Regions from separate parts of the Pseudomonas sp. MH9.2 genome, predicted to be linked through region 1. Evidence: riboswitches for the same ligand, from Rfam matches in the RefSeq annotation. Region 1 holds a riboswitch; the other holds the start of a gene.
The links. Region 1 has a riboswitch for cobalamin ahead of RHM55_RS01370 (CbtB domain-containing protein). Riboswitches for the same ligand answer to the same signal wherever they lie in the genome.
Positions count from the first base shown of each region.

Region 1 (3,402 bases):
CCGGGTCGCCGGGGCCTGCGCCGATAAAAAAAACGGTCATGGGTGCTCCAGAATCCAGCCTTAGGCTTTTGAGTGGGAGTGAAAACGGACAGATTATCGACGATTGAGTACGTCACCGGCCAAGGCAAATGTCGCTTGCTGGTTTTTCTGCCGGGTGATCAGTAATTCGCCATGACGTCCACCAAGGCGCTGTAACAGCGCCAATGCACTGCTTTCGGCCACGCCGTAGCAACCGGTGTGGGCGAACGCGATGGCAGAACGATGACTGAGTCGCGCGTCGAAACAGCTCAACTCTGCTGCACTGAAAAACACCAGTGGCAGACCCAGACGCTCTGCCAACGCCAGCAAACCCGGCTCAGAACGTTTCAGGTCAATGGAGGCGAGGGCAGTGATGGCTTCAATTTTCAGCCCATGACCCTGCAAAGCCTGTTCAATCAGTTCCAGCAGTCGGCTTGCAGGGCAACCGCGCTGGCAGCCGAGGCCGACCGCCAGGGTCGGCACCGAGTGCTGCCGGGTCATGCGCCGTGATTGACGTGTTGGGCGTTCACTTCATGATTATTGCGGCGGAACAGCCAAGCACTGATCAGACCCAAGGCGATCCAGAACAGCGCATTGGTCAGCAGCGAGGCGATCTTGAACTGAGCTTCCAGAGCTTCAGGGGCCAGGCTCTCATGCACGTCTGGTTGCGGTGCACCCATCACGTGTGGCACCAGCAGGATCGCTACACCCAGCACCTTCAGCAACCAATGTTTGCTGAACACGATCAGTGCCAAGGCGACGGCAGTAGATGCCGCTGTGCTCACCCACCAGATTTGTCGCTGAACCAGATCAGCCGCCGCAGTCCCCGGCAGCTCAGGTGGCAGGCCCAGGGTCGGCGCGAGAACGAACACGGCAAACCCGGCCAGCCCCCACAGTATCCCCTGAGACGTACGGCCCGGCGCACGTAGGGTGTAAAGCCCCGCCAGCATCAATGCAAAACCGACTGCGACCACCAGGTTGCCTCCGGTGGTGGACAAGACACGTTGCCAGCCGTCTTGAGGTTCCCATGCCTCGGCGTCGTGAACATGCCCTGCGCCAACGCCCTCAGCGTGTTCATGGGCCTGCTCTGTCGGTGCCTTCTCATAGGACTCCGCTTGCAGAATCAGCGGCGCAACCCAGACGCTTTGCAGCAGCGTCAACAACAGTGCGGCGAACAGACCCGTGAACCCGGCCGTTTGAGCGATACGCTTGAACATGGCGGCAGGTCTCAATGGCAAGGGAAGGCAGAGCTGTGGCGGGTGTCGTGCGCCGCGTTGTGGACGGCATTGATATGCGAGAAGCCGGCGAAGTAGACCAGAAAGGCACCCAGCAGAAGGGCGCTGACGGCAGCCGTCAGGCGTCGGGTCTGAGTGGATGTGGTGGTAGCTGAGTGGCTGATAGTGCTGATCGACATGGCGCTTCCCTCAAGTGTCGGCAAGTAGGCAAGCGCATGAAAACACCACTGACAGGCGTCAGTAGAGGTTCAACAGCGCCCGCCCACCGCGGGTTTGTCAGATGATTTGTCGGGCCGGTCTCCGGGCTTGCGAGGGGTCTGTGCAGACTGACCATCAAGAATCACCTTCCCATGCCGGACTGCTGGCACAGTGGATCTGATTCTTCACTCGCTTACCGTTGCGGGGGCAGCGCCGGACTTGCTTATGCCTGTTGGCATGAAGCGCACCGGTTTCCCGTTTCACCCTGTGAAGGGCACCCGAAACAAGGCCGTAGGAAAACATGAGCACGCACAGGAGTCAATCCAGAGCATCTGCGGCTTAGCCGGTGATTGACCTGTCCGCAGCCACTGCGTAGCCTTGCTCGTTCGAGGTGCTCCGGTATTGCACGGAGCTAAAAGGGAACGCGGTTCAAGCCGCGGCTGCCCCCGCAACTGTAAACGGTCATGTTCATTGCACTGCCACTGCACGCGTGCGGGAAGGCGCAATGAACGCGTGCTGGACGCTTTTTATAGGCTGCCAACACGCCACCGTCAGCCAGGAGACCTGCCTCGGAACAAGATTCTCACTACAACCGGGCGGGGTGATCCGGTGGCGAATTGATCTGCGTGCATGTGCTACGTGGTTATCGTCCTGTTTGCCCGCCGCTTTGCCAAAGGGCATCCGATGAAATCACTGGCCAAACTTCCCGTCACTATCGTTACCGGTTTCCTCGGGTCGGGCAAAACCACGTTGCTGCGGCACATCCTCGACAACGCGGAAGGTCGGCGCATCGCGGTGATCGTCAACGAATTCGGCGAACTGGGCATTGATGGCGACATCCTCAAGCAATGCACCATTGGCTGCACCGAAGAAGAAGCCAGCGGTCGTGTGTATGAGTTGGCCAACGGTTGCCTGTGCTGCACGGTTCAGGAAGAGTTCTTCCCGGTCATGCGCGAATTGGTTGCCCGTCGCGGCGACCTGGATCACATCCTGATTGAAACCTCTGGCCTGGCATTGCCAAAACCTTTGGTTCAAGCGTTTCAGTGGCCAGAAATTCGTAACGCCTGCACGGTCGATGCGGTGATTACCGTGGTCGACAGCCCTGCGGTGTTGGCAGGCACTTTCGCTGCATTCCCGGATCAAGTCGACGCACAGCGCAAACTCGACCCGAACCTTGACCATGAGTCGCCACTGCACGAGTTGTTCGCCGATCAACTGGCGAGCGCGGACCTGGTCATCCTCAACAAATCCGACATGCTTGATGCGGCAGGCTTGGCGACCGTCCGCGCTGAAGTCTCCGAAGAACTGCCACCCGCGGTCAAAGTGATCGAAGCCAGCAGCGGTCGTTTGCCCATCAGCGTGTTGCTGGGGCTGGGCGCCGAGTCGGAGGTGCATATCGATAGCCGCCGCACCCACCATGATCATCACGAAGGCGATGACCATGACGACCATGATCATGATGCGTTCGATTCGATCTCGATCAAATTGCCGCAGGCCGACGAAAGCCTGTTGCTGGACGCCTTGACGCAACTGGTGGTGCAGCACGGTATTTTGCGGGTCAAGGGTTTCGCGGCGATTCCGGGCAAACCGATGCGCTTGCTGATTCAAGGCGTCGGGACGCGCTTCGACAAGCATTTCGACCGTGCCTGGCGTACCGAGGAAGAACGTGCGACCCATCTGGTGTTGATTGGTCAGGAACTCGACGCCGGCGTTCTCGAAGCCCAACTGCACGCAGCGGTTGCCGGCTGACTTATGCATTTACTGAGAACCCAACCTGGCGGCTTTGTACCTGACGACAGCATCGCTGATCTGGGGCAAACCCCGGCCGAGCTGGTGATTCTCTGCAGCGGCGATTCACATTTGGCGTTGCTCGCCGAGGCGGCGCAACAGTTGCCTGAGGATTACCCCAGTCTGCGTCTGGCCAACCCGATGCAAGTGCAAAATCACGCGT
Region 1 covers NZ_CP133784.1:287,178-290,579, forward strand. The annotation lists gene cobM (precorrin-4 C(11)-methyltransferase) at 1-40, opposite strand, end outside; gene RHM55_RS01360 (cobalamin biosynthesis protein) at 94-519, opposite strand; gene RHM55_RS01365 (CbtA family protein) at 516-1,235, opposite strand; gene RHM55_RS01370 (CbtB domain-containing protein) at 1,247-1,432, opposite strand; cobalamin riboswitch at 1,527-1,748, opposite strand; cobalamin riboswitch at 1,824-2,038, shown strand; gene cobW (cobalamin biosynthesis protein CobW) at 2,136-3,200, shown strand; gene cobN (cobaltochelatase subunit CobN) at 3,204-3,402, shown strand, end outside.

Region 2 (3,402 bases), 1.5 Mb from region 1:
TCCTTCACTGACGTAATGTAATCGGGTACCAGATCGCTGCCGATTTCGTCGCGCTCATTGACGGCGGTCCACAGCGTGCCTGTCTGCGGTTCCCAGTCCATGCCATTGGGGTTGCGCAGGCCAGAGGCAAAGATCCGATGCGCGCCCGTCGCGGCATCGACTTCCCAGATCGCGGCTCGACCTTCTTCCTTGTCCAGGCCGTTCTCACCGACATTGCTGTTGGAACCCACGGTCACGTACAGTTTTTTACCGTCTTTGCTGGCAATGACGTTCTTGGTCCAGTGGTGATTGAGTGTCCCTGCAGGCAGGTCTGTCACCTTGCTTGGCTTGCCGGTAATCGAGGTTTGCCCGTTTTCATAATGGAAACGCAGCAGTTGATCGGTGTCGGCGACATAGAAGTCGTTGCCGACCAGGGCCATGCCAAAGGGTGAATTAAGGTTTTGCAGGAACACGGTACGGGTTTCAGCAACACCGTCATGGTCTTTGTCGCGCAGCAGTGTGATCCGGTTGGCGGACGCTACGCCCGCCCCCGCACGCCCCATGACCTTTTTCATGATCCAGCCCCGAATGCCTTTGCTGTCATCGGGCTTGGCCGGCGAGTTGGTTTCAGCGACCAGTACATCGCCGTTAGGCAGCACGTACAGCCAGCGCGGGTGATCCAGGTCTTCGGCAAACGCTGACACCTGAGTGCCTGGTGCAGCGACAGGTTTTGCACCCTTTGCCCAGCCCACGGCAGGGGCGATGTTCACGGTCGGGATCAGTGTTTTGTTCGGTTCAGGCAGCTTCGGCTGCGGGCCCGTGCCTTCCGCTACTTGCAGGCTGGCAGTCTCGCCGCAAGCGGTAAGGCCGGTCATCAGTACAAGCAGTACTGCCAACTGAGGTCTGAGTGTGAACATGACGATCTCCATGAAAAGCGAAAAGTGCGCGTAAAGCAGTAGAGGAGGGTGGGCTGTTGAGGTTCAACCTTTTGCAGGTGAGTTGATAGTCAGCAAGCTTAGTAGGTGGCGCGGGATGGCTGTCGTTTAATATCAATCGATATGACTCGCACGGGTCAAACAGCTTTATTACGCGAAAGGAAAGGGCGCTTCGATTGACGCTCTATCCCCAACCCTCTACCCTTCGCGACGTGTTTCAGGTGCTCAGCCATCGCTGATGGGCTGAGTGAAACAGGGAAGCCGGTGAGGACGCGTCCAGCGACCGATTCCGGCGCTGCCCCCGCAACGGTAAATGAGTCAAAGCTGCGCATTCAGTCACTGCATCGTAAAAAATGTGGGAAGGCGCGCAGTGGGGGCAAAGCCCGCTCATGAGTCCGGAGACCGGCCTGAACCATCCAACAGCATCACGGCGGGCGATGCTCTGCGCAGGGTCTTTTTTGACCGTGCTGGCAGTCAATTCCTGTGCCTTCCGTTTGCTTTCGCGTGCCCTGCTCAAACGGAGAGCTGAGATGAACGAATCCCCCGAACGTGACGAACGCCATCTGGCGCGCATGCTGCGTAAAAAAGCCGTCATGGACGAGCGCATTGCCAGTTCGCCGAATGAATGCGGGCTGTTGCTGGTCCTGACGGGGAACGGCAAAGGCAAAAGCAGCTCAGCGTTCGGCATGCTTGCCCGCGCCATGGGCCACGGAATGCAGTGTGGCGTCGTGCAGTTCATCAAGGGTCGCAACAGCACCGGTGAAGAGCTGTTCTTCCGTCGTTTCCCCGAGCAGGTGCGTTATCACGTCATGGGCGAGGGCTTCACCTGGGAAACCCAGGACCGCCAGCGCGATATCGCCGCCGCCGAAGCTGCCTGGGAAGTGTCCCGGGAAATGCTGCGCGACCCAGACATCGGCCTGATCGTGCTCGATGAACTGAATATCGCCCTCAAACACGGTTATCTGGATCTGGAGCAGGTCCTCAGCGACCTGCAAAGTCGTCCGCCGATGCAGCATGTGCTGGTGACGGGCCGCGGCGCGAAACCCGAGCTGATTGATCTGGCGGACACGGTTTCCGAGATCGCCGTGGTCAAGCATGCCTTTCAGGCCGGTATCCGTGCGCAGAAAGGCATCGAGCTATGAGCAGTCCTTCATGAGAGCGCCGCGTCACTGCCCGGCGGTGTTGATCGCTGCGCCGGCTTCCGGCCAGGGCAAGACCACCGTGACGGCCGCGTTGGCCCGACTGCACCGCAATCAAGGGCGCAAGGTTCGGGTGTTCAAATGCGGCCCTGACTTTCTCGACCCGATGATTCTCGAACGCGCCAGTGGCGCGCCGGTCTATCAGCTGGATTTGTGGATGGTCGGCGCCGATGAAAGCCGCCGACTGTTGTGGGAGGCGGCGGGCGAAGCCGACTTGATTCTGATTGAAGGGGTCATGGGCTTGTTCGACGGTACGCCGTCCAGCGCAGACTTGGCGCGCCATTTCGGCGTACCGGTTCTGGGCGTGATCGACGGCACTGCGATGGCCCAGACTTTTGGCGCGTTGGCCCTGGGCCTGGCGCGTTATCAGCCGGACCTGCCGTTTGCCGGGGTCTTGGCCAATCGCGTCGGCACCGTGCGCCACGCGCAACTGCTCGAAGGCAGCCTGACCGAGGGCTTACGCTGGTACGGCGCGTTGTCACGAGAAACCGGGATCGAGTTGCCGAGCCGTCATTTGGGCCTGGTCCAGGCCAGCGAACTGAATGATCTGGATGCACGCCTCGACGCCGCCGCCACCGCCCTAGGCAGCACGTGCGAGGTGTCCTTGCCGCCGGCTGTCGAATTCGCCGCGCCCGACATCGTCAAGGCTGAACCCTTGCTTGAGGGGGTGCGCATTGCCGTGGCTCGGGACGAAGCGTTTGCCTTTACCTACGGCGCCAGTCTTGACCTGCTGCGGGCCATGGGCGCCGAGTTGTCGTTTTTCTCGCCGATCCACGACACCTTCATTCCCGATGCCGACAGCCTTTATCTGCCGGGCGGTTACCCCGAACTGCACCACGTCGCGCTGGGTCAAAACCTACCGATGCTGGCCGCCGTTCGCGCCCATCATGCAGCAGGTAAACCCCTGCTGGCTGAGTGCGGCGGCATGCTTTACCTGCTGGATGCCTTGACCGATGTCGACGGTCAGCGAGCGGAGCTGGTGGGGCTGCTGACTGGCGAAGCCGTGATGCAGAAACGTTTGGCGGCGCTGGCTTTGCAAGCGGTCGAGCTGCCGGAAGGCTTGCTGCGTGGACACACCTATCACCACTCGCTGACCAGCACTGAGTTGCAGCCCATCGCTCGCGGCGTGAGCCCCAACGGTGGGCGCGGCGCCGAGGCGGTCTATCGTGACGGGCGCATGACCGCGTCTTACGTACACTTCTATTTCCCTTCTAATCCTCAAGCGGTTGCGGCGCTTTTCAAACCATGAATGATCAGGCGTTCAGCCCCGACGAACGTGCGGCGGTGTA
Region 2 covers NZ_CP133784.1:1,816,850-1,820,251, reverse strand. The annotation lists gene RHM55_RS08510 (sorbosone dehydrogenase family protein) at 1-896, opposite strand, end outside; cobalamin riboswitch at 1,117-1,340, shown strand; gene cobO (cob(I)yrinic acid a,c-diamide adenosyltransferase) at 1,445-2,056, shown strand; gene RHM55_RS08500 (cobyrinate a,c-diamide synthase) at 2,067-3,362, shown strand; gene bluB (5,6-dimethylbenzimidazole synthase) at 3,359-3,402, shown strand, end outside.
Region 2: another riboswitch for cobalamin. It lies ahead of cobO (cob(I)yrinic acid a,c-diamide adenosyltransferase); the one in region 1 lies ahead of RHM55_RS01370 (CbtB domain-containing protein).